DNA from 4 places in the Streptomyces sp. NPDC104367 genome. Region 1 is predicted to be linked to each of the others. Evidence: riboswitches for the same ligand, from Rfam matches in the RefSeq annotation. Region 1 holds a riboswitch; each other region holds the start of a gene.
The links. Region 1 has a riboswitch for S-adenosylmethionine ahead of ACZ619_RS00890 (amino acid ABC transporter permease). Riboswitches for the same ligand answer to the same signal wherever they lie in the genome.
Positions count from the first base shown of each region.

Region 1 (7,110 bases):
AGCCGTCCAGTGCGTCGAGGCGGTTCTTGCGGGCCTCGGCCGCGGCGGCGTCGTCGTCCAGGAGCACCACGAGGTCGCCGAAGACGTGCACGGTGTCCCCGGCCCGTCCGGCGGCCTGCTGCTCGGCGCGGATCTCGGCGACGATCGCGCGGGCGTCGGCGGTGTCGTGCGGGGTGACGTAGCCGACGTCGGCCTGGCGGGCGATCAGCCGGTACGGGATCGTCTGGTGGCCGAGGGCGGTGACCAGCGGCTGGCCCTGGGGCGGGCGCGGGGTGATGGAGGGGCCCTTGACGCTGAACTTCGCGCCCTCGAAGTCGATGTAGTGCAGCTTGTCGCGGTCGATGAAGCGGCCGGTGGCGGCGTCCCGGATCTCGGCGTCGTCCTCCCAGCTGTCCCAGAGGCGGCGGACCGCCTCGACGTGGTCGGCGGCCTCGTCGAAGTGCTCGGCGAGCCGCTCCTGTCCGGCCGGGGACCTCAGTCCGGCCAGGTCGACGGGCGGGAAGGTGCGCCGGCCGAAGTGGTCCGCCTCGTGCGGGCGGGCGGAGATCTGGACCCGCAGCCCGGCGCGGCCGGTGCTGACGTAGTCGAGGGTGGCGATCGCCTTGGAGATGTGGAACGGCTCGGTGTGGGTGGCGATCACCGTCGGCACCAGGCCGATGTGGCTGGACAGGGGGGCGATACGGGACGCGATCAGGACGGCGTCGAGGCGGCCGCGGACCTGGTCGGTACGGCCGTCCAGCTCGCCGTAGTGCGAGGACTGGAGGCCGAGGCCGTCCTCGATGGTGACGAAGTCGACGAGGCCGCGCTCGGCCTCGGCGACCAGGTCGGCCCAGTAGCCGGCGGTGAACAGGCCGCCGGGGCGGGCGACCGGCTCGCGCCAGGAGGCGGGGTGCCAGCCGGTGCCGTCCAGGGCGACGGCGAGGTGCAGGTGGGAAAGGGGAGTTGAGGACACAGTGGTGCCTTCCTGAGGTCCGTGCGAGGGCGCGCCGGCGAAGGGGCGCGGCGGAGGAAGCAGTCAGGAACAACAGAGCGCGCCGGCCACGCGCTGGAGGTCGATGTGCGGCCGGGAGTGCAGGACGGTACGGCGGGCGGGGCTGAGGACAGGTGTCACGTCCCGTACCTCCCGGCCTGCTCCGCGTGCATCTCGTCGTGACTCACAACAGCCCGGCCCGGCCGGTTGTTCCCGGGCTGCGGACCAGCAGGATCGGGGAGAGCTTCCGTCGGGTGAAGCCGATCGACTCGTACAGCCGGATGGCCCTCGTGTTGTCCCGGGCGGCGTGCAGGAACGGGGTGTCCCCGCGCTCGCGGATACCGGCGGCGACGGCGCGGACCAGGCGGGTGGCGAGGCCGCGGCCGCGGTGGTCCGGGTCGGTGCAGACGGCGCTGATCTCCGTCCAGCCGGGCGGTCGCAGCCTCTCCCCGGCCATGGCGACCAGCCGCCCCCGGTGCCGGATGCCCAGGTAGTCGCCCATCTCGACGGTCCGGGTGCGGAACGGGCCGGGTGCGGTGCGGGCGACGAGGTCGAGGATCTCGGGTACGTCGTCCGGTCCGAGCCGTACCGCCTCGGGGTCGGGTTCGGCCCGCAGGCCCGTGTCCACGAACTGGACGCCCGTCCCGCCGCCGGCCACCTCCCAACCGGGCGGCGCCTGTTCGACGGGCTTGATCCGTACGGTCGCCCCGGGTCCGACGAGCGTGTGCAGGTCGGCCCAGGCGCCGGGGTCTCGGGGGTCGGCGAGCGCCGCGTAGGCGTAGACGTCGTCGGGGTAGCGGGCGGCCCGGCCGAACCGCTCGGCGAGGTGGGCGTGCGGGCCGGTGAGGGCGGACCAGACGGCGTTGTCGAGGGGTGCGGTGTCGGGGGTGAGGGGGGCTCCGCCTCCGCGGATGTCGGTCTGGACGGTCACGGAGGCGCAGTCCTTTCTGGGCCGGCGGACGTGTTCTCGACGGGGAGTCAGGAGTTGTCGAGGGGCAGGCCGGGCGGGTTGACCTCGGACTTGGTGACGGCCTCGTCGGAGAGGTTGTAGGCCTTGAGCCACTTCGCGTACTGCCCGTGCTCGATCAGGTAGTTGATGGCGTCCGCGAGCGGCTTGGCGAGGCCGCTGTCCTTCTTGGCGGTGGCCGCGATCAGGCCCTGGAGGCCGGCGCCGGCGCCGGAGTAGGTGCCCGCGGTGCGGGTGGCGTTGGGCTTCCCCGCGGTCTGCCGGTTGTGGTACGCGAAGCCGGGGTTGGGCCCGAAGGAGGCGTCGATCTTGCCGCTGTCCAGCGCCAGGAAGGTGCTGGTGCTGTCCTGGAAGTACTTGACGGTGAGCTTCTTGCCCTCCTTGGCGAGCTTCGACTGCCACTCCAGGAGGATCTTCTCCTGGTTGGTGCCGGACCCGACGGCGACCGTCTTGCCGGCGAGGTTCTCGTAGTCGCCGTCGAAGTTCCAGGTGCTCTTCTTCGGCACGAGGAAGGCCAGGTTGTCCTCGCGGTAGGAGGCGAACTCGTACTTCTTCTTGCGCTCCTCGGTGATGGTGACGTTGGAGAAGGCGGCGTCGACCTTGCCGCTGTCGATGCCGACGAACATGTTCTCCCAGGTGAAGTTCTTGACCTCGGGTTCGAGCCCGAGGACCGCGGCGACCAGACGGGCGAGGTCGGGCTCGGTGCCGGTGAGGGTCTTCTGGTCGCTGCCCACGTAGGCCAGCGGCGGGAGCCCGGCGGGCAGGGCGCCCTCGCCGATGACGAGCTTGCCGCTCTTCCTCACGGAAGCCGGCAGCTCGGCGCTGATGGACTTGACCTCGGAGACCTTGATGGCCGTCCGGGTGGCGGCACCGTTGGAGACCTGTCCGACGACGACCTCGCCGGTCTTGGCGTCGGCGGTGGTGGCCGCGTCGCTGTCGCCCCCGCAGGCGGCGAGCCCGGTGGCGAGGGAGGCGACGGCGGTGGCCGCGGTGATGCCTCTGATCAGGCTGCGTCGGGTGATGTGGGTAGACATGGCCGTTCCTTGTCGCTGCGGGTGATGAGGGCGGTGGCGTGGGGGAGGTCTGGGGTACGGCGGGTCAGAGGACCTTGCTGAGGAAGTCCCTGGTCCGCTCGTGCTGCGGCTTGTCGAGGACCTCGGAGGGCGGACCCTGTTCGACGATCTTCCCGCCGTCGATGAAGACGACCCGGTCGGCGATCTCGCGGGCGAAGCCGATCTCGTGGGTGACGATGACGAGCGTGGTGCCGCTGGTGGCCAGGTCCTTGATGACGGAGAGGACCTCCCCGACGAGTTCGGGGTCCAGCGCGGAGGTCGGCTCGTCGAAGAGGATGACGCCGGGGCGCAGGGCGAGGGCGCGGGCGATGGCGACGCGCTGCTGCTGCCCGCCGGACAGCTGCCGCGGGTAGGCTCCGACGCGTTCACCGAGGCCGACGCGTTCGAGGAGGTCCTTGGCCAGCTGCTGGGCCTCGGGCTTGGTGAGCTTTCCGGTGGCGACCGGGGCGGCGGCCACGTTGTCGAGGACCGTCAGGTGCGGGAAGAGGTTGAAGTTCTGGAAGACGAAGCCGATCCGGCCGCGCTGGGCCAGGATGGCGCGCTCGCTCAGCTCCTTCAGCCGCTCGCCCTGCCGCTTCACGCCGATCGGTTCGTCGTTGACGCTGACGTAGCCGATCTCCGGCTTCTCCAGGTGGTTGATGACCCTGAGAAGGGTGGACTTGCCGGAACCGGAGGGGCCGAGGATGACGGTGACCTCGCCGGGACGGACCGTCAGGTCGACGCCGTCGAGGACGCGGTGGGCGCCGTACCACTTGTGGACGTCGTGGATCTCCAGGCCGGCGGGGGCCGTGTCCAGGGTGTCGGTGGTGCTCATACGGCGGCCTCCCGGCGGATGCGTGCGCGCAGGTCGGCGAGGCCGCCCCGCAGTTTCTGCAAGGGGGTCGGCGGCAGGGCGCGGGTGGCGCCCCGGGCGTAGTACCGCTCGACGTAGAACTGGATCACGGAGACGACGCTGGTGAGGATCAGGTACCAGACCGTCACCACCAGGAGCAGCGGCACGATGTCGCCGGGGTAGGTCGAGCCCATGCTCTGCGCGGAACCGAAGAGGTCGAGCAGCGAGACGTAGAAGACCAGCGAGGTGCTCTTGATCAGGCCGATGAGCTGGTTGACGTAGTTCGGGGTGATGGAGCGCAGCGCCTGCGGGAAGACGATCCTGCGGAACTGGTAGCCCTTGGGCAGGCCGAGGGCGGCCGCCGCCTCGTGCTGGCCCTGGTCCACGGAGAGGATGCCGCCGCGGACCACCTCGGCGGCGTAGGCCGCCTCGTTGAGGCTGAGGCCGACGACCGCGATGGCCATGTCGGTGGCGAGCTTGGACTCGTCGAAGGAGAAGAAGGCCGGTCCGAAGGGGACGCCGATGCTCAACGTCCTGTACAGGGCACTGAAGTTGTAGAGGAAGAGCAGTACCACGATGAGCGGGACGGAGCGCAGCGCCCAGACGTAGGTCCAGCTGACCGCGCGCAGCACCGGGCTCCTGGACAGCCGGGCCAGGGCCAGCAGGATGCCGCCGAGCAGTCCCAGGACCGCGCTGTAGGCGGTGACTTCGAGGGTGATGACCAGTCCGTCGAGGATGGCCGGGCGCAGGAACCAGTACGCCCAGCGGTCCCACTGGTAGAACGGGTTGGTCACCAGTCCGTGCGCGAACTGGGCGACCAGGACCAGGACGACGGCGGTGGCGATCCACCGCCCCGGCCTGCGCAGCGGCTGAACTCGCTGTGCGGTCAGCAACTTTGACGGTTCATCAGCCGTGCTCGGCGCCTCGGGGGCGGCGATGGTGGCGCCTGGGGGTTCACTCATGACGGACTCCGGCGATGTCGGAAACCCGCCTCCCACGGGCGGACGGCCGCGGCCGGGCCGTGTTCGGGCACGGCGCGGCACGGGGCGCGGGGACGCGCGGGACGCGGGGACTGGGCGGACGAGGTCACACCGGGCGGGCGGTGTGCGGCGGGGAGAGGTGCTGCTGGGTGCGGGCCGGGAGGCCGGAAGGACCGGTCAGACCCGACAGCGGGCACAGCCCGGTGCGGTACACGCGCTACACAGTGCGCTGTTGACGCGGAGCAGGTCGACGGCGCGGTCGACGACGAGCGGGCTCGCATACGGCTGTACGCAGCCCTGGGAGCGGCGCTGGGCCGTCCTGGGAGCTGCGTACATGTCCGTCACCCGTCACTGTTGTTCAGGCCCGTGGGCCTCGCGCTTACCGAAACGTCATCCGGTCGGGTCGTCACCTGGGGCACCCCACCGCGATCGGAGGGTTGCCGGTCAGCAAGCCAGGGCTTGAACGCTGACGCTCTTGACCGTTCTTGTCCGCAAGTAACTCAGTTGCCCGAAGGAATGTCAACGCCTGTCCAGTTGGCGGAACGGTTCTGACCGCTCTCACCTGCGGGACCGTCGGCGGCGTGTCCCACCCAGTCCAGGATCTGGACGGCGGCGCCGGCTGCCTCCAGCCCCTGGCAACGGGCGTGGTGGCGGCGGGCGATGCCGTCGAGGTCGAGATGGGCGCCGAAGGCCGGGTGCGCGGCCAGCCGCCGGGCGTAGGCCCACAGCACCGGGTGGTCGGCGATGCGGTGCACGGCCGAGGCGTCCAGGTGGTTGCGGTGCACGGTGTCCAGCTGCACCAGGGTGACCCACAACTCCACGTCCGCAGCCGTCAGTCGACCGCCGACCAGGAACTCCACATCGGCCAGCCGGCGCTCCAGGACGGCCAGGGTGGCGAGCAGCGTCTCCAGCGCCTCCGGGTCGCCGCCCTCGCTGCCGGCGCGCTGCGCGGCCCGCTCGATGCCCTCGGCGCAGAGCTGTTCGACGGCCTCGATCTCGGACTCGGTGCCGCACGGGTAGAGCCGGGTGACCCCGTCGCCGAAGTAGCGGTCGAGGTCGCGCAGGATGTCCGGGCCGTGGGTGCTGACGATGCGTCCGGACCAGGCGTCGCTGAACACCGGGGCCAGGGCCGGTCCCGTGTAGTGGTGGGCGCTCGCCTCGTACAGCGGACGCAGGGCCGAGTGGCTGCCGTCGGGGCGGTCCGGGACGGCGGGCAGGAAGGTGACCGGACAACAGTCGTCGAGGGCCAGCAGGCTGTGGCCGACGGCGATGCGCAGGCCGGCGGGGCAGGCGGTGGACAGGTGGAGGCGGTAGCGGCGCGGCACGGCGTAGTGGCCGCTGCGCGCGTCCCGGCCGATGCGGCCCCGGAAGCCGGGGGTGGTCCGGACGGACGGGAGGGCGGCGAGCGGAGTGATGGACATGTGTCTCCCCGGGTGCGGGCGCGCGGACGTACGCGCGGCGGAAGCGTTCGTCGGTGGGCGGCGGGAGGTCAACGTCTGCGGCCGATGGCGCTGCACACGCGCTGCAGGTCGATGTGCAGACGGGAGGTGAGCAGCAGGGCGGGGTACGGCGTACGGCTCTCCCGGCACTGACTGCCGACCGTCCGCAGGCGACCCATCTTTCCCTACCTTTTCACTAGGATTCCCATCCGGAGTGTCGATCGCCCACCGCCCCACGTCAAGAGGGCGTCCATCCCTGGGACACCGGCCCTCCGACTTGCCGCCGCGCGGACGGGGAGGTCCGCTGGAAGGACGGGGTCAGCGACGGGAGCCGGACGGGATGAGCGAGCCTGCGGGGGCCGGGGCGGTGCCGGGGGCCGTGCCCGAGACGTTCGTGTTCACCTGCCGGGACTGCGGCGAGGCGTGGCGGGCCACCTTCCAGGCGGTCTTCTTCACCGACCCGGTCGCCGACCCGGAGCTCCAGAGCACCCTGGAGTACGTCGACGAGGCCGGCCGCGCGGTGCGCTCGCCGCTCACGGACGCGGTCTGCCCGCGCTGCGGCGGCCGGCACGTGCGGATCACGGCACCGGAGCGGTGAGCCCAGCGCCGACGCTGGGCGCCGACAGCGGGACCCGACGCCGGGACGGTCACCCGAACGGCCCGCGCGGGCTGGTCGGCGCAGGTGGCGGATGGTGGCGTGGAGGGACGTACCGCGTTCCCGAGGAGGAAGTCGCGATGACCCGTCCGTCCCGACCCGTGCGTGTTCTCACCCCGGCCCTGACGGCGGGGATCCTGCTCGCCACGGCGGCCTGCGCGGACGACAGCGGCTCGCCCGAGGCCGCGGCCGTC
Region 1 covers NZ_JBVJND010000001.1:199,788-206,897, forward strand. Annotated here, with positions in the region: gene ACZ619_RS00865 (LLM class flavin-dependent oxidoreductase) at 1-952, opposite strand, end outside; gene ACZ619_RS00870 (putative leader peptide) at 1,016-1,111, opposite strand; gene ACZ619_RS00875 (GNAT family N-acetyltransferase) at 1,155-1,901, opposite strand; gene ACZ619_RS00880 (transporter substrate-binding domain-containing protein) at 1,949-2,971, opposite strand; gene ACZ619_RS00885 (amino acid ABC transporter ATP-binding protein) at 3,036-3,824, opposite strand; gene ACZ619_RS00890 (amino acid ABC transporter permease) at 3,821-4,804, opposite strand; SAM riboswitch class IV at 5,193-5,303, opposite strand; gene ACZ619_RS00895 (glutathione S-transferase C-terminal domain-containing protein) at 5,323-6,243, opposite strand; gene ACZ619_RS00900 (putative leader peptide) at 6,312-6,440, opposite strand; gene ACZ619_RS00905 (hypothetical protein) at 6,602-6,859, shown strand; gene ACZ619_RS00910 (hypothetical protein) at 6,997-7,110, shown strand, end outside.

Region 2 (7,110 bases), on a different contig from region 1:
CCCTGATCGTCGAGCCGGGCCGGCTGGTCCTGGAACTCCGCCCCCCGGGCATGGACAAGGGCGTGGCGCTGCGCGAGTACGCACGGGAGATCGGCGCCGGCGCGATCCTCTACGCCGGCGACGACCTCGGCGACATCCCCGCCTTCGCGGCGGTCGAGAAACTCCGCGAGGAAGGCGTCCCCGGCGTCCTGGTGTGCAGCGGCAGCGAAGAGGTCACCGAACTGACGGACCGGGCCGACCTGGTCGTCGACGGCCCGCGGGGAGTGGTCCGCCTGCTGAACGACTTGGCCAGGCTCAGCGCTCCGTAGGGGGCGCGGGGCCGTACCGACGTGCGGCTCCGCCGCGTGGGCGCGCCAGCCCCCACGGGCCCGCACCCGAAGAAACCGCCCTCACCCGCCCAACGCCTCCACCTGCTCAAGGAACCACCGCGCCGGAGGCAGCGCCGTCGCGGCGGCAGCCAGCCGCTTCGACGTCTCCGCCCGCTCCTCCGCCGGCACCACCAGCGCCCGCGCCAGCGCCTCCGCGGTCCCCCCGATGTCGTACGGGTTCACCACCACCGCGTCCTCGCCCAGCTCCTCGAACGCCCCGGCCTCCCGCGAGAGCACCAGCACGCACCCCTCGTCGGAGACCACCGGGACCTCCTTGGCGACGAGGTTCATGCCGTCCCGGATCGGGTTCACCAGCGCCACGTCGGCCAGCCGGTACGCCGCCAGCGACCGGGCGAAGTCGTCCTTGACGTGCAGCACGACCGGCGTCCAGCCCGCCGTCCCGTACGTCGAGTTGATCTCGTCGGCGACCCGTCGCACCTCGGCCGTGTAGTCCCGGTACACGGCGAGGTCCTGCCGCGAGGGGTACGCGAACGCGACGTGGACCACCCGCTCCCGCCACTCGGGGTGGTCGTCGAGCAGCTGCCGGTACGCCAGCAGCCCCCGCACGATGTTCTTCGAGAGCTCCGTGCGGTCGACGCGGACGATGGTCTTCCGCCCTTCCCCGATCTCCGCCCGCAGCGCCGCCATCCGCTCGTCCACGTCCGGCTCGTGCGACCGCTTGCGCAGGAAGTCCGCGTCGGCCCCCAGCCCGTGCACCCCGATCCGGGTCTCCCCGGCCGCCGGGATGCCCGGCCCCAGCACGGCGTGGCAGCAGTCGACGAACGCGTCCGCCCAGCGCCGGGTCAGGAACGCCGCGTGATCCGCGCCGAGGATCCCGCTCAGCAGCTCCGCCGCGATGTCGTCGGGGAGCAGCCGGAAGTAGTCCGGCGGGGCCCAGGGTGTGTGCGAGAAGTGGCCGATGCGCAGGTCCGGGCGGAGCCGGCGGAGCATCCGGGGGGCCAGCGCCAGGTGGTAGTCCTGGATGACGGCGACGGCCCCCGGGGCCGCCTCCTCGGCCAGCGCCTCGGCGAAGGCGCGGTTGTAGGCCTCGTACGCCGCCCACTGCCGCCGGAACTCCGCGTCGAAGACCGGCTCCAGCGGGGTCTGGTACAGCATGTGGTGCACGAACCACAGGACCGAGTTGGCGATGCCGTTGTACGCGTCGGAGAACACGTCCGCTTCGATGTCGAGCATCCGGACCCGCTGCCCGCCGGTGTCCGCCTCCGGCAGCAGACCGCCCCCGGCCCGGCGCACCGCCTCGCGGTCGCCGTCGCCGAGGGCCGCGCACACCCACACCGCGTTCGCGTCGGGGCCGATCGCCGACAGCCCGGAGACCAGCCCGCCGCCGCCCCGCCTGGCGTGCAGCGCGCCGGCCGGGTCGTCGTGGCGCAGCTCGTACGAGACCGGGCCGCGGTTGGACGCGACCAGCACATCGGCACCGTCGGAGGAAGCGATGGGGGAAGCCATACGCGTCAACCTAGCCCGGCCCGGAAACGCTCAAACGTACTGCTACGCCCGATGAGCGGCCGTATACGGACCGCACGTCGAAGTCACGCCACCCGGCGCTCGGCGTACTCCGCGATCTCCACCATGGGCGGGCGCTCCTCCGTGTCGACGGAGTAGGTGCGCGGCTCGAAGCCGTCCTCGCCCCGCTCGAACTGGGTCAGGGACGGGCGGATCAGATGGCCGCGGGCCAGCCGCAGCTGGGCCGTGCGGTAGATCGCCGCGGACATCCGGCCGAGGGCCTGGCCGTCCTGGTGGCGGTGCTTGCGGACGCCGACGTCGACCTGGGCCAGGGCGTCCAGGCCGGCCAGGTGCAGGGCGTCGACCAGCATGCCCAGCTCCACGCCGTAGCCGACCGGGAAGGGCAGCTGCTCCAGCAGCGAGCGGCGGGCCGCGTACTCGCCGCCCAGCGGCTGCACGAATCCGGCCAGCTGCGGCCAGTGCATGTTCAGCAGCGGGCGGGCCATCAGCTCGGTGACCCGGCCGCCCTGCCCGGCCGCACCGGCCAGCGGGCGGTCGTACATAGCCTTGACCAGGTCCACGTCCGGGTCGGTCAGCAGCGGGCCGACGATCCCGGCGACGAAGTCGGAGGAGAACTCCTTCAGGTCGGCGTCGACGAAGCAGACGATGTCCCCGGTGGTGACCAGCAGCGAGCGCCACAGGACCTCGCCCTTGCCGGGGACGGCGGGGATGCGCGGGAGGATCTCGTCGCGGTGGACGACCCGCGCGCCCGCCGCGGCGGCCACCGCCGCCGTGCGGTCGGTGGAACCCGAGTCGACGACCACGATCTCGTCGACGAGCGGTGCCTGCCGCACGAGGTCGTGACGGATGATCGCGACGATGTCGCCGACCGTCTCCTCCTCGTTGAGCGCGGGCAGCACGACGGAGACGGTCTGACCCGTGCGCTGCTTCGCGGCGAGTATCCGGTGCAGCGGACGGTCGTTCACGGCCCAGGAGCGGGTGGCCAGCCAGCGCTCGACTTCTTCCAGCACAGTCAGCGGCTCCTCACTGTCACGATCACACTGCGAGGTGTGATCCATCTCGCGGTACGGACGACTATCTCAACTGTCCTGGCCTTCGGTTACAGTCTTGAACAACGCCGATGACCATCGCATGTCGGAGGGTCACCCGGCGCCCACAACCACATACAGCTCATCCAGAGGGGCAGAGGGAAACGGCCCGATGAAGCCCCGGCAACCCTCCAGTCGGTACTCGTGTTCACAGCGAGGCTCCCGGCTTGGGAAGGTGCCAAATCCGTCTCACGGCGAGATGCGTCGTGAGGAAGATGAGGAGAAAGGGCCTCGCCTCACATGGCTGCGCAGACTGTTGCACCCGATTCCCCGAAGACCGTAGACCTGGGCCCCGCCACGGCGCTTTCCTGCCGGGAGTGCGGTCACCGCGTCCCGCTCGGCCCGCACTTCGCCTGCGAGGAGTGTTTCGGCCCGCTGGAGATCGCGTACGACTTCTCGGACTACGACACCGAGCAGCTCCGCGAGCGGATCGAAGCGGGCCCCTCGAACATCTGGCGCTACGCGCCGCTGCTGCCCGTCCCCGCCGACGTGGCCACCAAGCCGAACATCAACCCGGGCTGGACCAAGCTCGTCAAGGCCGACAACCTGGCCAAGGAGCTGGGGGTGACCGGCGGCCTGTACGTGAAGGACGACTCCGGCAACCCGACGCACTCCTTCAAGGACCGTGTCGTCGCCCAGGCCGTCGAGGCCGCGCGCGCCTTCGGCTACACCACGCTCTCCTGCTCCTCCACCGGCAACCTGGCCGGCGCGGTCGGCGCCGCCGCCGCCCGGGCCGGCTTCCGCTCCTGCGTGTTCATCCCGCACGACCTGGAGCAGGGCAAGGTCGTCATGGCCGCGATCTACGGCGGCGAGCTCGTCGGCATCGAGGGCAACTACGACGACGTGAACCGTTTCTGCTCCGAGCTGATCGGCGACTCGGCCGGCGAGGGCTGGGGCTTCGTCAACGTGAACCTGCGGCCGTACTACGCCGAGGGCTCCAAGACGCTGGCGTACGAGATCTGCGAGCAGCTCGGCTGGCAGCTCCCCGACCAGCTGGTCATCCCGATCGCGTCCGGCTCGCAGCTCACCAAGGTCGACAAGGGCCTCCAGGAGCTGATCAAGCTCGGGCTCGTCGAGGACAAGCCGTACAAGATCTTCGGCGCCCAGGCGGAGGGCTGCTCGCCCGTCTCCACCGCGTACAAGGCGGGCCACGACGTGGTCCGGCCGCAGAAGCCGAACACCATCGCCAAGTCGCTGGCGATCGGCAACCCGGCCGACGGCCCCTACGTTCTCGACATCGCGCGCCGCACCGGCGGTGCGGTGGAGGACGTGAACGACGAGCAGGTCGTGGAGGCGATCGAACTGCTCGCGCGGACCGAGGGAATCTTCGCGGAAACCGCCGGCGGAGTGACGGTTGGAGTCACCAAAAAGCTCATTGAGAATGGGCTCATCGATCCGACGAAGTCGCTTGTCGTACTCAACACGGGCGATGGACTGAAGACGCTGGACGCAGTCGCGGGTACCGGACTCACGGCGACTATTCGACCGAGTCTCGAGTCGTTCCGTGAGGCCGGGCTGGCCTAGCCGGCAGTAATAAGCAGGCAGCCGCTCTAATCCGGAGGTTTATAACGTGAGCGTCACCGTTCGCATCCCCACCATCCTGCGCACCTACACCGGTGGTCAGGCCGAAGTCAGCGCCGAAGGCGGAAACCTCGGCGAGGTCATCGCCGACCTGGAGAAGAACCACACGGGAATCGCCGCCCGCGTTCTCGACGACCAGGGCAAGCTGCGCCGGTTCGTCAACGTTTACGTCAATGACGACGACGTGCGATTCGAGCAGGGTCTGGAGACCGCCACCCCGGCCGGGGCCGGCGTCTCCATCATCCCGGCCGTCGCCGGTGGCTGACCCAGCCCTGACGCGGCCCTGACGCCGCCCTGACCGTCCTGACGTGGGGTCGGCGGGGGTTGACGTGATGGCCGAATGACCGAACATTACCTTTGGTAACGGCCATCACCGAGTGTTCATCCGATTGCCCCCTCCGCGAGAGAAGCGGAGGGGGCAATTCTGTGTGGTTGAGCGCGGTACAGTTGGGGAACGCGCTCCCGATCTCCGGGTCGGAGGCCCCGTATTGATACCGCGGGCCCGGCAAGAAGTAGCCAAAGTGTGCGCGTTAAATGCGGCTTTTGTGGCCTTTACGGGGCCCGACTTGCCCTGAATTCCGCCGAATTCTCGCTACATTCCGGACCCCTTCCGTCCAGAATTCTCGTCCGATTGACCTGTTGCAGACGGCAGTTGGGCAGATACATTCGGCCGCGGTCGACGCGTTCCGGCGCACGCCCCCAACCATTGGGGGGTGAGGTCTGACCCGGATCCGCGAAGTGTGGATCTGTGCAAGGGCCAGTAATAGGGGAGTTAGGCATGGCTCAGGGCACCGTCAAGTGGTTCAACGCGGAGAAGGGGTACGGCTTCATCGCGGTCGACGGTGGTGCGGATGTTTTCGTCCACTACAGCGCGATCCAGATGGACGGGTACCGCACCCTGGAGGAAGGTCAGCGAGTCGATTTCGAGATCTCGCAGGGCCAGAAGGGGCCGCAGGCGGACATGGTCCGGCTGGCGACCAGCTGAAGCACGCGCCGACTGACAGCGACGTTCTTCTGTACAACTTCGAAGGGCTCGTGCCTCCCGGGGCACGAGCCCTTCGGCATGCCCGGGAGGGGGCTGACTCCGCGGGCCCGATCCCCGGGAGGCGCTTGCACTCGCCTACCCCGAGTGCTAATCATTGGCGTTAGCACTCTGAAGGTGAGAGTGACAAAGAAGGACCGGGTCGGTGAGGCCCGCAGGCCGGGTGGGGAAGGAACCACGAGGCATGTGAGCCGTCCGTCGCGGGCGCGGGCGCGGTCCGAAGGAATCACCCCCAGTCCTGGAGGGACCACTTCACATGGCCAAGATCATCGCGTTCGACGAGGAGGCGCGGCGCGGCCTCGAGCGCGGCATGAACCAGCTCGCGGACGCCGTCAAGGTGACGCTCGGCCCCAAGGGCCGCAACGTCGTCCTCGAGAAGAAGTGGGGCGCCCCCACGATCACCAACGATGGTGTGTCCATCGCCAAGGAGATCGAGCTCGAGGACCCGTACGAGAAGATCGGCGCCGAGCTGGTCAAGGAAGTCGCCAAGAAGACGGACGACGTCGCCGGTGACGGTACGACCACCGCGACCGTTCTCGCCCAGGCCCTGGTCCGCGAGGGTCTGCGCAACGTGGCCGCCGGCGCCAACCCGATGGCCCTCAAGCGCGGTATCGAGAAGGCCGTCGAGGCCGTCTCCGGTGCCCTGCTCGAGCAGGCCAAGGATGTCGAGACCAAGGAGCAGATCGCTTCGACGGCCTCCATCTCCGCCGCCGACACCCAGATCGGCGAGCTCATCGCCGAGGCCATGGACAAGGTCGGCAAGGAAGGCGTCATCACCGTCGAGGAGTCCCAGACCTTCGGTCTGGAGCTGGAGCTCACCGAGGGTATGCGCTTCGACAAGGGCTACATCTCGGCGTACTTCGCCACCGACATGGAGCGTATGGAGGCGTCCCTCGACGACCCGTACATCCTGATCGCCAACTCGAAGATCGGCTCCGTCAAGGACCTGCTCCCGCTCCTGGAGAAGGTCATGCAGTCGGGCAAGCCGCTGCTGATCATCGCCGAGGACGTCGAGGGCGAGGCCCTGTCGACCCTGGTCGTCAACAAGATCCGCGGCACCTTCAAGTCCGTCGCCGTCAAGGCCCCGGGCTTCGGCGACCGCCGCAAGGCGATGCTGAACGACATCGCCATCCTCACCGGCGGCGAGGTCATCTCCGAGGAGGTCGGTCTCAAGCTGGAGAACACGACCCTCGACCTGCTGGGCAAGGCCCGCAAGGTGGTCATCACCAAGGACGAGACCACCATCGTCGACGGCGCCGGCTCCTCCGAGCAGGTGCAGGGCCGCGTGAACCAGATCCGCGCCGAGATCGAGCAGTCCGACTCGGACTACGACCGCGAGAAGCTCCAGGAGCGCCTGGCCAAGCTCGCCGGTGGCGTCGCCGTCATCAAGGCCGGTGCCGCGACCGAGGTCGAGCTCAAGGAGCGCAAGCACCGCATCGAGGACGCCGTGCGCAACGCCAAGGCGGCCGTCGAGGAGGGCATCGTCGCCGGTGGTGGCGTGGCCCTGCTCCAGGCCTCCCAGGTCTTCGAGAAGCTGGAGCTGGAG
Region 2 covers NZ_JBVJND010000051.1:33,441-40,550, reverse strand. Annotated here, with positions in the region: gene otsB (trehalose-phosphatase) at 1-308, shown strand, start outside; gene ACZ619_RS42905 (alpha,alpha-trehalose-phosphate synthase (UDP-forming)) at 390-1,835, opposite strand; gene ACZ619_RS42900 (glucosyl-3-phosphoglycerate synthase) at 1,919-2,863, opposite strand; SAM riboswitch class I at 3,021-3,163, shown strand; gene thrC (threonine synthase) at 3,182-4,465, shown strand; gene ACZ619_RS42890 (MoaD/ThiS family protein) at 4,512-4,787, shown strand; gene ACZ619_RS42885 (cold-shock protein) at 5,301-5,507, shown strand; gene groL (chaperonin GroEL) at 5,821-7,110, shown strand, end outside.
Region 2: another riboswitch for S-adenosylmethionine. It lies ahead of thrC (threonine synthase); the one in region 1 lies ahead of ACZ619_RS00890 (amino acid ABC transporter permease).

Region 3 (7,110 bases), on a different contig from region 1:
GCGCAGCCCGTCGTTGCCGAACGCCGGGAACCAGCGCAGCCGGAACGAGAACGCCTCGACGAGCAGCAGCCCCACCCAGAACGTCGGCACCGACACCCCCAGCGGCGGCAGCGACAGCAGCAACTGCCGCAGCCACCGCCACGAGGTGTACGTCGCCGCCACCGCGAGGCCGCCGCCGAGGACCACCGCCAGCAGCAGCGCGGCCCCGGTCAGCTGGAGGGTCTGCGGCAGTGCGTCGGCGAGCGTGGAGGTCACCGGGCGGCCCGTGGAGACCGCGTCGCCGAAGTCCCCGCGCAGCGCCCGGCCCAGGTAGTCGGCGTACTGCGCCGGTACGGACTTGTCGAAGCCGTACTCGTGGCGCAGTCTGGCGAGCTGGGCCGGATCGACCTGCCCCGAGTCCATCCCGGCCCCCGCCATCGCGGAGACCGGGTCACCGGGCAGGAGGTCGAGCACCAGGAACGACACCGTGTACGCAGCCCACAGCACCCCGACCGCCTGCGCCAGCCGTTTGATCACATAGCGGCGCACGCGCTAGCCGATCCAGGTGTCGTGCAGCTGGATGCGGCTGCCCGAGTCGAAGTCGAGGTCGTGCACCTTGCCGGACACGCCCAGCTGGGTCTGAAGCTCCACCACGGGCACGTAGTACGCGTTGCTCACCAGGAGCCGCTGCGCCTCGGCCACCAGCCGGGCACGCTTGCCGGTGTCGGCGGTCGCGGCCTGCTCGGTCAGCGCCGTGTCCAGCGAACTGGCGGGCAGGTGGTAGAAGTTGCTCAGCCGGCTGGAGAACGAGCTGCGCAGGATGTCCGGGTCGGCGCGGGTCACGTTGCCCCACACCACGTCGAAGTCACCGGACTGGAGCGTCGTGGCGAACTGGGTGACCGGGAGCTGCTTGAGCACCACGCCGACACCGACGGCCTTCAGCTGCTGCTGGACCAGCTCCAGCGCGGGCTGGTTGGTGGCCGAGTTGGGGAACCAGGTGATGGTCAGGCTCAGCTTCTTACCGTTCTTCGCACGGATGCCGTCGCCACCTGTCTTCCAACCGGCCTCGTCCAGAAGCGACTTGGCCTTGGCCGTGTCGGTGGACAGATCGGTGGAGAGGTCCGTGTAGTCCGGCGTGGTGTGCGCCAGGACGCTGGTCGCGGGCCGGGTGCCGGTCGGGAAGACGGTGTCGGCGATCTGCTTGCGGTCGACCGCGACCCGGATCGCCTGCCGCACCTTCGTGTCCTTCAGCAGGGTGGAGGCGTTGTTGAGGCCGAGCCCGAACACCACACCGGGGTTGGCCCGGCTCCGGAGGGCCACCTGGCCGCCCTTGAGCGCCGCCTCGTTGGCCCTGCCGACGCTGCTGATCGCGTCCACCTGCCCGGACTGCAGGCTGCCGGCCCGCACTCCCGCCTCCGGCACGACCTTGAACACCAGCTTGTCCAGATAGGCCTCGCCCTTCTTGGACCAGCGCGAGGAGCCCCAGTCGTACCCGGTCCGCCTGGTCAGGGTGATCGACTGGTTCTGCACATAGCCCTTCAGCACGAACGGCCCGGACCCGACCACGCCGTCGCTGCACTTCTGCTGCGGGGACCGCTTCACGCTCGCCGACGACTCGATGCCCAGCGAGTGCGTCGAAGTGGCTTGCAGGAACTGGGCGTTGGGCTCCTTGAAAGTGACCTTGACGGTGAGCGGGTCGACCACGGTGGTGCTCTTCACCCCGCTGAGATAGCCCTGGGCGAGGGTCCCGAGGGCGCCGAGGTCCGGCACCGCGTCGAAGTTGTCCTTGACCACCTGCGCCGTCAGCTTCGAGCCGTCGCTGAAGGTGACGCCCGACCGCAGCCGGAAGGTGAACGCCGTCGCGTCGGCGCTGACCGTCCAGCTCTTGGCGAGCCACGGCACGATCTTGCCGGTCTTCGGGTCCTGGTCGGTCAGCGAGTCCACGGTCTGCCGTACCGAGTAGATCGTGTCGTTGCTGCCGACCTGCTGCGGATCCACGCAGCCGGAGTCGGAGCTCACCGCGAAGGTCAGGGTGCCGCCGGACTTCGCCCGGCCGTCCGTGCCGCCGGAGCCGTCGCCGCCGGACCCGCACGCGGTCAGCAGGACACTGGTGGTCAGGAGCGCGGCCAGGGGCGCCCAACGGGGGGTTCTGAGAACCGGGAGTGCTGTCACGGAGGGGTTTCTCCTACTCGTGGCACCCGGCAGCGGATGCCGGGCTTCGGGGCGCGGGGCACGGCCGTGCGGTGCAGGGGCGTGCGGCCCCGGCCGGGATGACACCGGCCGGGGAGGGCGCTGTGCAGACGGGGTCAGGCGGACGTCACCGGGGACCGGTGACGAGGGGGACGGCGGCGCGAAAGGTGCCGCGGCCGGTGACGGAGGTCAGGCGGCGGCGGGCGGGCCGGTCAGACCTGACAGAGGCAGCTGGTCGAGCGCTTGAGATCGATGTGGCGCCGGCGCGACAGCCGGGAGTACGCCGTGGCGTCGGCGGGGGAGGAGGCCGGGTCGTCGCTGTGCCGCATGCCGGTCCTCCCTGTCTCCGGCCCCGGTCACGGGGCCACGCGCTTGCGGGAGTCGTCGGTGATCCCGCCGGGCTTTCACCTGGAGCACCCCACCGCGTGGGAGGGTTGCCGGTCAGCGAGCCAGGGCTTGACGCTGACGCTCAATGCCGTCGGCGATCGTACGGATCGGATTTGTCGTACGTCAATGCCGTGACCGCAGGCCCCTGTCCGGGAAGCCGGAGCCGTCTCACGTGCCGGGACACATGGTGGACGCGCCTGGTGCCGTGTGCTTTGATCCGGCCATGGAGACCCCAGGTCAGGCACGCGGCGTGCCGCTCGACCCGTTCTGGGCGGGTCGCCGCGCCGATCAGTTCGACGAGACCTGTCGCTGACCACTCGCTCCCCTCGGCGCTCTCCCGGCCCGGATCCCGCCGTGCCCGCGCACCGGCCCGCCCCCTTCACGGCCCGCCACCGGCGTCGGCCCCGCCCTCCGCGCAGGCCTGCTCTCCGTGTCGGCGCGCCCTGCCGCGCGCCCCGTGAGCCGTCCCTCCCGCACCCCGTCGAAATGAGAGGCATGGCCGTCAACAGCACTGCTCCGAGCGGGGTGTTCGCCTCGCTGCGGGTCCGTGACTACCGCGTCTACTGGAGCACAGGCCTGGTGTCCAACATCGGCAGCGCCATGCAGGGTGTCGCCCTGGACTGGTTCGTCCTGACACTCACGCACAGCGGGACCGCGCTCGGCTGGGTCGCCGGGCTCCAGTTCGCCCCCGTGCTGCTGTTCGGCCTGTGGGGCGGTGTCGTCGCCGACCGCCACGACCGCCGGACCCTGCTGCTGTGGACCCAGGCGCTGTACGCGGCGCAGGCACTGCTCCTGACGGTCATCGTGTTCTCCGGCCATGCCGCGCTCTGGCTGCTGTACGTGCTGTCCTTCGCGCTGGGCTGCGTGTTCACGGTGGAGAACCCGGCACGGCTGTCCTTCGTCACCGAGCTGGTCGGCCGGCCCCTGATCCCGAAGGCCGCGGGCCTCAACATCCTGTCCCTCAACGCCGCCCGCCTGATCGGTCCGGCGGTCGCCGGTGTGCTGATCGGGGCGATCGGAACCGGCTGGGTCTTCGCCCTCAACGCGGTCTCCTTCACCGTCGTCCTCGCGGGTCTGCTGTCGATCCGGCCAGGGACGCGGGAGCCGCGCCCTGCCACCCGGCCGCCGTGGACGGGCGCGGGCGCGGAGGGGCTGCGCTATGTGGCGGCCCGGCCCGAACTCGTCGGCGTGCTCACCGTCTTCGGCCTGGCCGCCACCTTCGCGGTCAACTTCCCCACCACCCTGACCCTGTTCGCCGGGCGCGTCTTCGACGTCGGGTCCCGGGGACTCGGGCTGATGAACACGGCACTGGCCGTCGGCACCGTCGCCGGTACGGTCGCCGCGACGCGCGGTGTCTCGCCCCGGGTACGCACGGTCGTCGCCGGGGCGCTGCTCTTCGGCGGCTTCCAGGCCCTTGCGGCGGTCATGCCCACCTACCCCGCCTTCCTCGCGCTGCTGCTGCCCGTCGGCTTCACGCTGATGACGTTGAACACGGCGGTGAGCGCCTTCGTCCAGTCGGAGGTGAGCGACGCCATGCGGGGCCGGGTGATGGCCGTCTACACGGTGATCTCCATGGGCGGCAGCCCGGTCGGCGCACCCGTCATCGGCTGGGTCTCCCAGCACGCGGGGGTGCGCTGGGGCCTGGCCGCGGGCGCCGCGGTCGCGGTGCTGGCCGCGCTCGGCGTCGCGGCATGGCTGGCGCGCACGACACGCTCCGCGCCGTCCCCGGCCCCGTCCGCACCGTGCCGTTCCGGGCTCCCCGCGCCCGGTACGGCGACGGTCCGGGCGCCGTCCCTCGACCGCATGCCGTCGGGCGAACCGTCCACCGGGGGACCCTCCACAGCCTCCCAGGACTGACCGGCACACCCTGACAGCCGGGCCCACCGGACCGCCCGGTCCGCGATCCGGTCCGCGAGCCGGCCCCGAGGCGCGCCCGCGGTGTTGTCGTGCCGCCAGCCGCCAGCCGCCAGCCGCCAGCCGCCAGCCGCCAGCCGCCAGCCGCCAGCCGCCAGCCGCCAGCCGCCAGCCGCCAGCCGCCGGGCCCGCCGCCCACACGTGACGCACGGGCCCGCGGAACGCCCGCCCCACTGCCCGCGACCGCGAACATTGCGGCTCCGTGAAATGACGGCCCGCGGGTGGCCGAGTCGCTCCCTCCGCTGCATACAGTTGCATGCAGTCGGCCTCCGCCGACCCAATCCAAGAGCCACGGAGACAGCGCGCCATGGAAGAACTCACCTGGGAGAGCCCCGCGATCGCCGACGGCATCGCCGCCGTCCGGTCCGCCTCGCCGTTCGTCTACGGACTGACCAACTACGTCGCCGCCAACCTGAGCGCGAACGTGCTCCTGGCCGTCGGCGCCGGACCGGCGATCGGCGCCGCGGCCGACTTCCCCACCGTCTTCCCGGCCGGCGCCGGCGGGGTGTGGATCAACACCGCCGCGCTGATCAGCAACCCCGCCGAGCCCCTCGTCGACGCGGCACGCACCGCGCACACGGCCGGCACCCCCTGGGTACTGGACCCGGTCGCGGCCGGCGCGGGCGCCACCCGCTACGACGCGTTCGTGACCGCCCTGCTGGAGCACCGGCCCACGGTGATCCGCGGCAACGCCAGCGAACTCGTCGCGCTCGGCGGCGGCGACAGCACCGGCAAGGGCGTCGAGACCACCCTCTCCTCCACGGACGCGATAGGCGCCGTCGAGGAACTCGCCCGTCGGACCGGTGCCGTGGTCGCGGTCAGCGGCCCCACGGACTACCTGACCGACGGCACCCGCACGGTCGCCGTCCCCGGCGGCGACGTCCGGCTCACCCAGGTCACCGGCGCCGGATGCAGCCTCGGTGCCCTGATCGCCGGGGTCCTGGCCGTCGTCCCCGACCCGCTCACCGCGGCCGCCGTCGCCCATGTCGCCTTCGCCACCGCGGCCGAACGCGCGGGCGCCCGCACCACCGGCACCGGGTCCTTCGCGATCGCGTTCCTGGACGAACTGTCCCTGCTGGGCGCGTGACGGCGACCACCGGCACACCCCCACCGCACGACACCTGGAGCACCCCTTGAGCACCACCCCGGGGACCGCCGCCCCGCGCATGCACCTGGCCGCCTTCCTCAACGCGGGACCGCAGGGCACCGTCGGCTGGCGCCACCCCGAAGCCGGCGACGGCTTCCTCACCGCCGCCCACTACACGCACATCGCCCGGGTTCTGGAGGACGCCGGATTCGACCTCGCCTTCGTGCCGGACTCCCTCGCGGTGCCCAGGAGCCTCGGTGAGTCCTTCGACCCGGCGGTCACCTGGGGCACCGGCACCCCGCGCCTGGACCCGGTCCCCGTCGTCACCCTGATGGCCGCCGCCACCCGGCACCTCGGCGTCGCCGCCACCGTCTCGACCGGCTACCAGGAACCCTTCCACGTCGCCCGTGAGATGGCCACGCTCGACCACCTCCTCGACGGCCGCGCCGGCTGGAACGTGGTCACCAGCTTCCAGGACGCCGAGGCACAGAACTTCGGCCAGGACCGGCTGCCCGACCGGCACACGCGCTACGCCCGCGCCGAGGAGTTCCTGGAGGTCACCGCCCGGCTCTGGGACAGCTGGGCCGACGACACCGTCGTCGCCGACAAGGCGAGCGGGGTGTTCGGCCGCCCCGAGACCGTGCGCTCGCTGGACCACCGCGGCGAACACTTCGCCGTGCGCGGCCCGTTGAGCGTGCCGCGGCCGCCCCAGGGCTATCCGGTGATCATCCAGGCCGGCGCCTCCCCGGCGGGCCGGGACTTCGCCGCCCGCTGGGCGGACGTCGTGTTCTGCAGCCACGAGTCGCTGGAGTCCGCCGTCGCCTTCTACGCCGACGTCAAGGCCCGGGCCGCCGCCCGGGGCCGGGACCCGGAACAGCTCAAGATCCTGCCGGCCGCGACCACGGTGGTGGGCACCGACCTGCGCGACGCCCTCGCCAAGCACCAGGCGTTCACCGAACTCGTCGACCCCGAGGCCGGATTGTCCCGGCTCGCCTACCACGTCAACGTGGACCTCGGCCGGTACGACCTCGACGGCCCGCTGCCCTCCCTCGACGAGGTCGGCGTCGAGGGCCACTACCGGGAGGTCGTCGAGTTCGCCGAGCGGGAGAAGCTCAGCGTGCGCGAGATCGGCCGCTGGTACGGCGCCCGCACCGAGGGCAACATGATCGGCTCCGCGTCCGACATCGCCGACACCATGGAACTGTGGCTGGACAGCGGCGCGGCCGACGGCTTCATGATCCAGGCCACCCATGTCCCCACCGCCTTCGAGGAGTTCGCCGCCCACGTGGTACCCGAACTGCGCCGCCGCGGTCTGGTGCGCGACGGCTACGCGGGCGCCACCCTGCGCGAGAACCTGGGCCTCGCCCGGCCCGAACGCGGCGAGTGGCGCAACCGCGCCGCGTCCACGGCGACCGCGGGGGAGCGGCCGTGACCGCCGCCACGAGCGCCCTCGTCGACGCCGACTGGCTGCGCGGCCGGCTCGGCGAGGTGGTCCTCCTCGACGCCACCGTGGACCGGCGCACCGGCCCCGACGGCGGCACCGCCTTCGTCAG
Region 3 covers NZ_JBVJND010000007.1:327,812-334,921, forward strand. Annotated here, with positions in the region: gene ACZ619_RS13640 (ABC transporter permease) at 1-528, opposite strand, end outside; gene ACZ619_RS13645 (ABC transporter substrate-binding protein) at 532-2,151, opposite strand; gene ACZ619_RS13650 (putative leader peptide) at 2,382-2,498, opposite strand; SAM riboswitch class IV at 2,533-2,646, opposite strand; gene ACZ619_RS13655 (MFS transporter) at 3,052-4,413, shown strand; gene thiM (hydroxyethylthiazole kinase) at 4,778-5,557, shown strand; gene ACZ619_RS13665 (LLM class flavin-dependent oxidoreductase) at 5,604-6,989, shown strand; gene ACZ619_RS13670 (sulfurtransferase) at 6,986-7,110, shown strand, end outside.
Region 3: another riboswitch for S-adenosylmethionine. It lies ahead of ACZ619_RS13650 (putative leader peptide); the one in region 1 lies ahead of ACZ619_RS00890 (amino acid ABC transporter permease).

Region 4 (7,110 bases), on a different contig from region 1:
GCGTCCGGTTACGCCATGCTCTGTGTTCATGATCGGCAACTGGAACACGACGGCCGTCCGGACCCTGCGCGGCGCGAGGGGCACGTCCGCGCCCATGACGTACACGCTGATCGCCGTGTGCTGCCTGATCTTCGTGCTCGGCCCGTCGTCCGGCTTCACCCCGTCCTACGGCACCGGGGAGGCACTGGCGGCGGCCCAGCGGGCGTACTTCCGGCGCTGGGGGGTGGTCCCCGGCGACCTGTTCGGCGGCCCGGCGCGGGAGGTGCTGACCCCGGCCACGGCGCTGTTCATCCACGGCAGCTGGGTGCACCTGCTCGGCAACATGCTCTTCCTCTTCGTCTTCGGGGCGATGACCGAGGAGCGGATGGGCCGTGCCGAGTTCACCCTCTTCTACCTCGGCTGCGGCTGTCTCGCGCTGCTCGGCTACGCGGCCGCCAACGCCACGTCCCAGCAGTCGCTGGTAGGGGCGTCCGGGGCGATCTCGGCGGTCCTCGGAGCGTTCCTCTACCTGTTCCCCAGCGCCCGCGTGACCAGTCTTCTCCCGTTCCTCTTCTTCCTGCCCCTGCGCTTCCCGGCCTGGGTGGTGCTCCCCTTCTGGGCGGCCCTGCAGTGGCTGGCCCTGGACGGGGCCCCGGCCGGCCCCGGCGTGGCCTACCTCGCCCACCTGGTCGGATTCGGGCTGGGCTTCGGCTACGCGTGGGTGCGCTACGGCCGTGGCACTAAAGTGAGAGCCACTCCAGCTCCAGCCCCCGAGGGAGAGAACCAGCCGTGATCACCGCGATCGTCCTCATCAAGACCAGCGTGGACCGGATCCCCGAGATCGCGGAACGGATCGCCGCGCTGGAGAGCGTCAGCGAGGTCTTCTCCGTCACCGGCACGTACGACCTGATCGCCATGGTCCGCGTCCGCAGGCACGAGGACCTGGCCGAGGTCATCCCCGGCTCCATCAGCAAGATCCCGGGCGTGGAGGCGACGGACACGCACGTCGCGTTCCGCACGTACTCCCAGCACGACCTGGAGGCGGCCTTCGCGATCGGCCTGGACAACTAGCCCGGTACTTTCCGGGCGTCCGACCGCGACGCGCCCCGTCAGGGGCGCGGGGAACTGCGCGACCAGCCCCCACCGGCCCGCAGCCGGGCACGAAGCACCGCGATCCCCTGGGTGTCCGTCGTGGCCGGCCGCGCAGTTGCCCGCGCCCCTGACGGGGCGCTGATCACACCGCCGGGACGCAGCGGCCTTCCTCCGTACGGTACGACCACTTGGCGCCGTCGGTCACCAGTTCCCGGACCGCCGTCACGAAGCGCTCCACATGCTCGTCCGGCGTACCGGCGCCGAAGCTCACCCGGATGGCGTTGAGGGACTTCTCGCCCGGCGCCGCCTCCGGCGCCCCGCACTCGCCCTGGGTCTGCGGGTCGGAGCCGAGCAGCGTCCTGACCAGCGGGTGGGCGCAGAAGAGGCCGTCGCGGACGCCGATGCCGTACTCCGCGGAGAGGGCCGCGGCGAAGTGCGAGCTGTTCCAGCCGTCCACCACGAAGCTGATCACGCCGACGCGGGGGGCGTCGTCGCCGAAGAGGGAGAGGACCCGGACCTCCGGGACCTCGGCCAGCCCCGCCCGCACCTTGTCGATGAGGTGCCGCTCACGGGCGACCAGCGTGTCGAAACCGGCCTCGGTGAGCGCCTTGCAGGCGGAGGCGATGGAGTAGGCGCCGATCACGTTGGGCGACCCGGCCTCGTGCCGCGCGGCGCTCTCGTGCCACTCCACGGCCACTCCCCCGTCCTCGCGCCTGGCGACCTTGCGGCTGGCGCCGCCGCCCGCGAGGTACGGCTCGGCCGCCTGGAGCCAGTCGGCGCGGCCGGCCAGGACACCGGCGCCGAAGGGGGCGTAGAGCTTGTGGCCGGAGAAGGCGACCCAGTCGACGTCGAGGTCGCGGACGGAGACCGGGTGGTGCGGAGCCAGCTGGGCCGCGTCCAGGACGATCCGGGCGCCGTGCGCGTGCGCGGCGGCGGCCAGCTCGCGCACCGGCCACAGCTCGCCGGTGACGTTGGAGGCGCCGGTGACGCAGACCAGGGCCGGGCCGTGGGGGTCACGGTCGGCCAGCGCGCGCTCCAGGGTCGCCACGGCCTGCCGCGGGGTGCGCGGGGCGTTGAGGTAGGTGACCCGGGCGTCCTGCCAGGGCAGCAGGGAGGCGTGGTGCTCGGTCTCGAAGACGAAGACCTGGCAGTCGGCGGGGAGGGCGCGGGCCAGGAGGTTCAGGGAATCGGTCGTCGAGCGGGTGAAGATCAGCTGGTCGTCGGGGCGGCAGTCCAGGAACTCGGTGACGGTCCGGCGGGCGTTCTCGAAGAGGTCCGTGGAGAGCTGGGAGAGGTAGCCGGCGCCGCGGTGGACGCTGCCGTAGTAGGGCGCGTAGGCCGCGACGTCGTCCCAGACCCGCTGGAGCGCGGGGGCGCTGGCCGCGTAGTCGAGGGCCGCGTAGGCGACCTCGCCGCCGGTGACGAGCGGGACGGTGACATCCCGGCCCAGAACGGGCAGCGGGGCACAGACGGACCGGGCGGAGGCAGCGGTGGAGACGGACATGGCGAAGCTCCTGTGAGGGTGAGCGGAACCGCCGCGCCGGACGGTACGTCGACGGCGCGGGGAAAGTGAAAGGGGTACGCGGAGGCGGGGCTCTACGCCCTATCGCATTCGCTTGCTCACAGAAGGCTCCCTCGTACGACCAGGACCCCTGGTGTTTCGAGGGGTCCGCGCTTGCCGCAGACCTCGCTGCCTACGGCCTGGTCTTCACCCGGGGCACCCCGCCACGGACGGAGGGTTGCCGGACAGTCGGCCGGGGCCTCATGACTGTCACTCATGACCTGAAAAGAAAAGTAGGTGAAGTGATCGCCGATGCGCAACTTCTGTCCGGATGACGGGACGAGGGCAGGTCCCGCGGAGTCCGGCGGGGCCGGACTCCGCGACGCCCCTACTTGTTCGTCGCCGCCGCCCAGCGCTCCAGCGCGCGCTTGGCCGCCCCGGAGTCGATGGACTCGGCCGCCTTGTCCATGCCCGCCCGCAGCTGCTCGGCGAGCGTGCCCGGGCCCGGCTCCAGGGCCGCCAGGGCCGCCGCCGAGTTCAGCAGCACCGCGTCCCGCACCGGGCCCCGCTCGCCGTCCAGGAGGCGCCGGGCGACCTCCGCGTTGTACGACGGGTCGCCGCCGCGCAGCGCCTCCAGGGGAACCGGCTCGATGCCGACCTCGCGCGGGTCGAAGGTCTCCTCCGTGACCTTGCCGTCGCGCACGATCCAGACGTGGGACGTGCCGGTCGTCGTCAGCTCGTCGAGGCCGTCGTCGCCGCGGAAGACCAGGGAGGAGTGGCCGCGCTCGGCGAAGACGCCCGCGACCACCGGGGCCATCCGGGGGTCCGCCACGCCGACCGCCTGGGCGCGCACCCGCGCCGGGTTGGTCAGCGGGCCGAGGATGTTGAACACCGTGCGGATGCCCAACTGGCCGCGCGCGGCGCCCGCGTGACGCAGCGCCGGGTGGAACTTGACGGCGAAGCAGAAGGTGATCCCGGCCTCCTCGGCGACCTCGGCGACCCGCCGCGGGGTCAGGTCGAGGTTGACGCCGAGCTTCTCCAGGACGTCCGAGGCGCCGGACGCGGAGGAGGCCGCGCGGTTGCCGTGCTTGACGACCTTCGCTCCGGTGCCGGCCACCACCAGCGCCGACATGGTCGAGATGTTCACCGTCTTCGCGCCGTCGCCGCCGGTGCCGACGATGTCGACGGTGCGGCCCGGCACCTCGATGACGTTCGCGTGCTCGTACATCGTGCGGACGAGCCCGTTGATCTCCTCGACCGTCTCGCCCTTGGCCCTGAGGGCGACGACGAAACCGGCGATCTGGGCGTCGGTGGCCTGGCCGCGCATGATCTGGTCCATCGCCCAGGCCGTCGCGTCGGCGCTCTGGTCCTGGCCGTACAGCAGCGCGTTCAGTACCCCGGGCCAGGAAAGGCCCGCCGCGGTGTCGCCTCCAGCGGGGGTCACAGCGCTCATAAGGCCGCTCCTGATCGTCGTACGGGGATGATGGTGTACGACCCCCACCTTATCCAGCCCCGGGCATGGCGAAGGGCCCCCGTCCGTACACCGGACGGGGGCCCTTCGACCGTGGCGTGGCGACGCCGTGGATCAGTGGTGGCCGTGGCCGCTCGTGATCTCCTTGTACTCCTCGACAGTCGGCTTCGGGATCTGGTTGTCCTCGCCGTAGTAGGCACCGCTCAGCTTCGCGCGGAGCTTCTCGGGCCCCTTGACCTTGCGCTCGACACCGTTCTCGTCGACCGCCGCACCGACCTGGGCCGGCTCGTACTGGTGGTGAGCCGTGAGGGTGTGCAGCTGCTCCTGCGAGAGCGGCTCGTGGATCTCGATGAACTCACCGTGCGGCAGGCGCTTGATGATGCCGGTCTCGCGACCGTGCAGCACCTTGTCCTTGTCCCGGCGCTGGAGGCCGAGGCAGATGCGCTTGGTGACGATGAACGCGATCACCGGTCCGGCGAAGAAGAAGATCCGGACGAACCAGGTCACGTCGTTGATCGACAGGTGGAAGTGGGTGGCGAAGAGGTCGTTGCCACCACCGACCAGGCCGATCATGTACACGGTCACCCAGGCGACACCGAAGGCGGTGCGGGTCGGGGCGTTGCGCGGGCGGTCCAGGATGTGGTGCTCGCTCTTGTCACCGGTGACCCAGGACTCGATGAACGGGTAGACCGCGATGACCGCGAGGACCAGACCGAACAGGACCAGCGGGATGAAGACGCCCAGGACCAGGGTGTGGCCCCAGAAGTTGATCTCCCAGCCCGGCATGTAGCGGATCAGACCCTCGGCGAAGCCCATGTACCAGTCGGGCTGGGCGCCGGTGGACACCTGGTCCGGACGGTAGGGGCCGATGGCCCAGACCGGGTTGATCTGGGTGGTCGCGGCGATGACCGCGATGACACCGAAGACCAGGAAGAAGAAGCCTCCGGCCTTGGCCATGTAGACCGGCAGCAGCGGCATGCCGACGACGTTCTTCTCGGACTTTCCGGGACCCGCGAACTGCGTGTGCTTGTGGTAGAAGACCAGGATCAGGTGGCCCACCATCAGGCCGAGCATGATGCCCGGCAGCAGCAGGATGTGGATCGAGTAGAACCGGGCCACGAAGTCGTGGCCGGGGAACTCGCCGCCGAAGAGGAAGAACGAGATGTACGTGCCGACGATCGGCATGGACAGGATCGCGCCCTCGGTGAAGCGCACACCGGTGCCGGAGAGCAGGTCGTCCGGGAGCGAGTAACCGGTGAAACCGGTGAACATGCCGAGGACGAACAGCAGGAAGCCGAACAGCCAGTTGATCTCACGCGGCTTGCGGAACGCGCCGGTGAAGAACACGCGCATCATGTGCACGAACATGCCGGCGAGGAAGATCAGCGCGGCCCAGTGGTGGATCTGCCGGATGAGCAGGCCACCGCGCACGTCGAAGGAGATGTGCAGGGTCGAGTTGAACGCCTCGGACATCAGCTGGCCCTGGAGCGGGACGTAGCTGCCGTGGTACTCCACCTCGTTCATCGACGGGTGGAAGAACAGCGTCAGGTACACACCCGTCAGGATGATGATGATGAAGCTGTACATGCACACTTCGCCGAGCATGAACGACCAGTGGTCGGGGAAGATCTTGCGCATGTTGGACTTGGCCAGGGAGTAGATCCCGAGCCGTCCGTCGGCCCAGTCGGCTACGCGCTCGCCGGCCGGTGCCTTCCCGCGTTCGCGGGACTCTGTGTTCTCTGAAGTGCTCATCCGCGCTCCCAGAATGCAGGACCGACGGGCTCCTCGAAGTCGCCGAGCGCCTGGAGGTAACCCTCCTCGCTCACGCCGATGCGCAGCTGCGGCAGGGCGTGACCGGCAGGACCGAAGATCACTCGGGCGCCGTCGGAGAGGTCGAAGGTGGACTGGTGGCACGGGCAGAGCACGTGGTGCGTCTGCTGCTCGTACAGCGAGATCGGGCAACCGACGTGGGTGCAGATCTTCGAGTAGGCGACGATGCCCTCGTGCGACCACTCGAGCTCGCGCTTGTCCTTGATGTTGTCCGGCTGGAGCCGGATGATCATCAGGGCCGCCTTGGCCATCTCGTTCTGGAACTCCTCGTCGGTCTCCTCCAGGCCCTCGGGCTTGGCGAAGGTCAGCGAGCCGACGGCCACGTCCGAGGGACGGAGCGGCTCGTTGGTGTTCATGTTGACGAGGAGCTTGCCCTTCGACCACGCCGTGTGGCGCAGCGAGTTGTGGGGCAGCGGGCCGAGGTCGCGCAGCAGCACGACACCGGAGAGCGGGACCAGGGTCAGCGCGCCGAACATCGTGTTGCGGATCAGCTTGCGCCGGCCGATCGCCGACTCCTTGGCACCCTGCTTGAAGTCGGCCAGAACCTTGGCCTTGACCTCCGGCGGGGCCGCGATCGCGTGCCGCTCGTCGGCGACCTCCACGTCGGACATCAGGGTGCGGGCCCAGTGGACCGCGCCCGCGCCGATGCAGAACAGCGCCGTACCGAGGGTCAGGCCCAGCGCGAAGTTCAGCGCGCTGATGTGACCGATCGGGAAGACGAAGATCGCCTTGTCCGGCGGGATCGTCACGTAGGAGGCGATGAAGCCGACCGTGGCGAGCATCGAGACCGTGAACAGCAGGGCCACGACGCGCTCGGACCGCTTGGCGGCCCGGTCGTCGATGTCCTGGATCCGGTGCTCGTGGGGCGGCAGACCCGGGTCCGCGAACGGGTTCTTCTCGTCCGCGACGCTCACGGCGCCGTGCGCGTGCTTCTCGTGTCCTGCGGACTGCTCAGCCGGCAGGCTCTCTTCTGGAATGTCTTGGCTACTCATGACTTCTTGGCCTTTGCGGTCCGAGCGGCGACCCAGACGGCGACCGCGATCAGCGCACCGAGACCGAAGATCCACGCGAACAGACCCTCGCTGACCGGCCCGAGGCCGCCCAGGTTGAGACCGCCGGGGTTCACCGTCTTGCTGCTGTTGACCGAGTCGAGGTACGCGATGATGTCCTTCTTGTTCTTCTCCGTCAGCGTGGTGTCGGGGAAGGACGGCATGTTCTGCGGGCCCGTCTGCATGGC
Region 4 covers NZ_JBVJND010000002.1:453,864-460,973, forward strand. Annotated here, with positions in the region: gene ACZ619_RS04900 (rhomboid family intramembrane serine protease) at 29-772, shown strand; gene ACZ619_RS04905 (Lrp/AsnC family transcriptional regulator) at 769-1,050, shown strand; gene ACZ619_RS04910 (aminotransferase class V-fold PLP-dependent enzyme) at 1,214-2,575, opposite strand; SAM riboswitch class IV at 2,738-2,854, opposite strand; gene trpD (anthranilate phosphoribosyltransferase) at 2,961-4,025, opposite strand; gene qcrB (cytochrome bc1 complex cytochrome b subunit) at 4,158-5,795, opposite strand; gene qcrA (cytochrome bc1 complex Rieske iron-sulfur subunit) at 5,792-6,865, opposite strand; gene qcrC (cytochrome bc1 complex diheme cytochrome c subunit) at 6,862-7,110, opposite strand, start outside.
Region 4: another riboswitch for S-adenosylmethionine. It lies ahead of ACZ619_RS04910 (aminotransferase class V-fold PLP-dependent enzyme); the one in region 1 lies ahead of ACZ619_RS00890 (amino acid ABC transporter permease).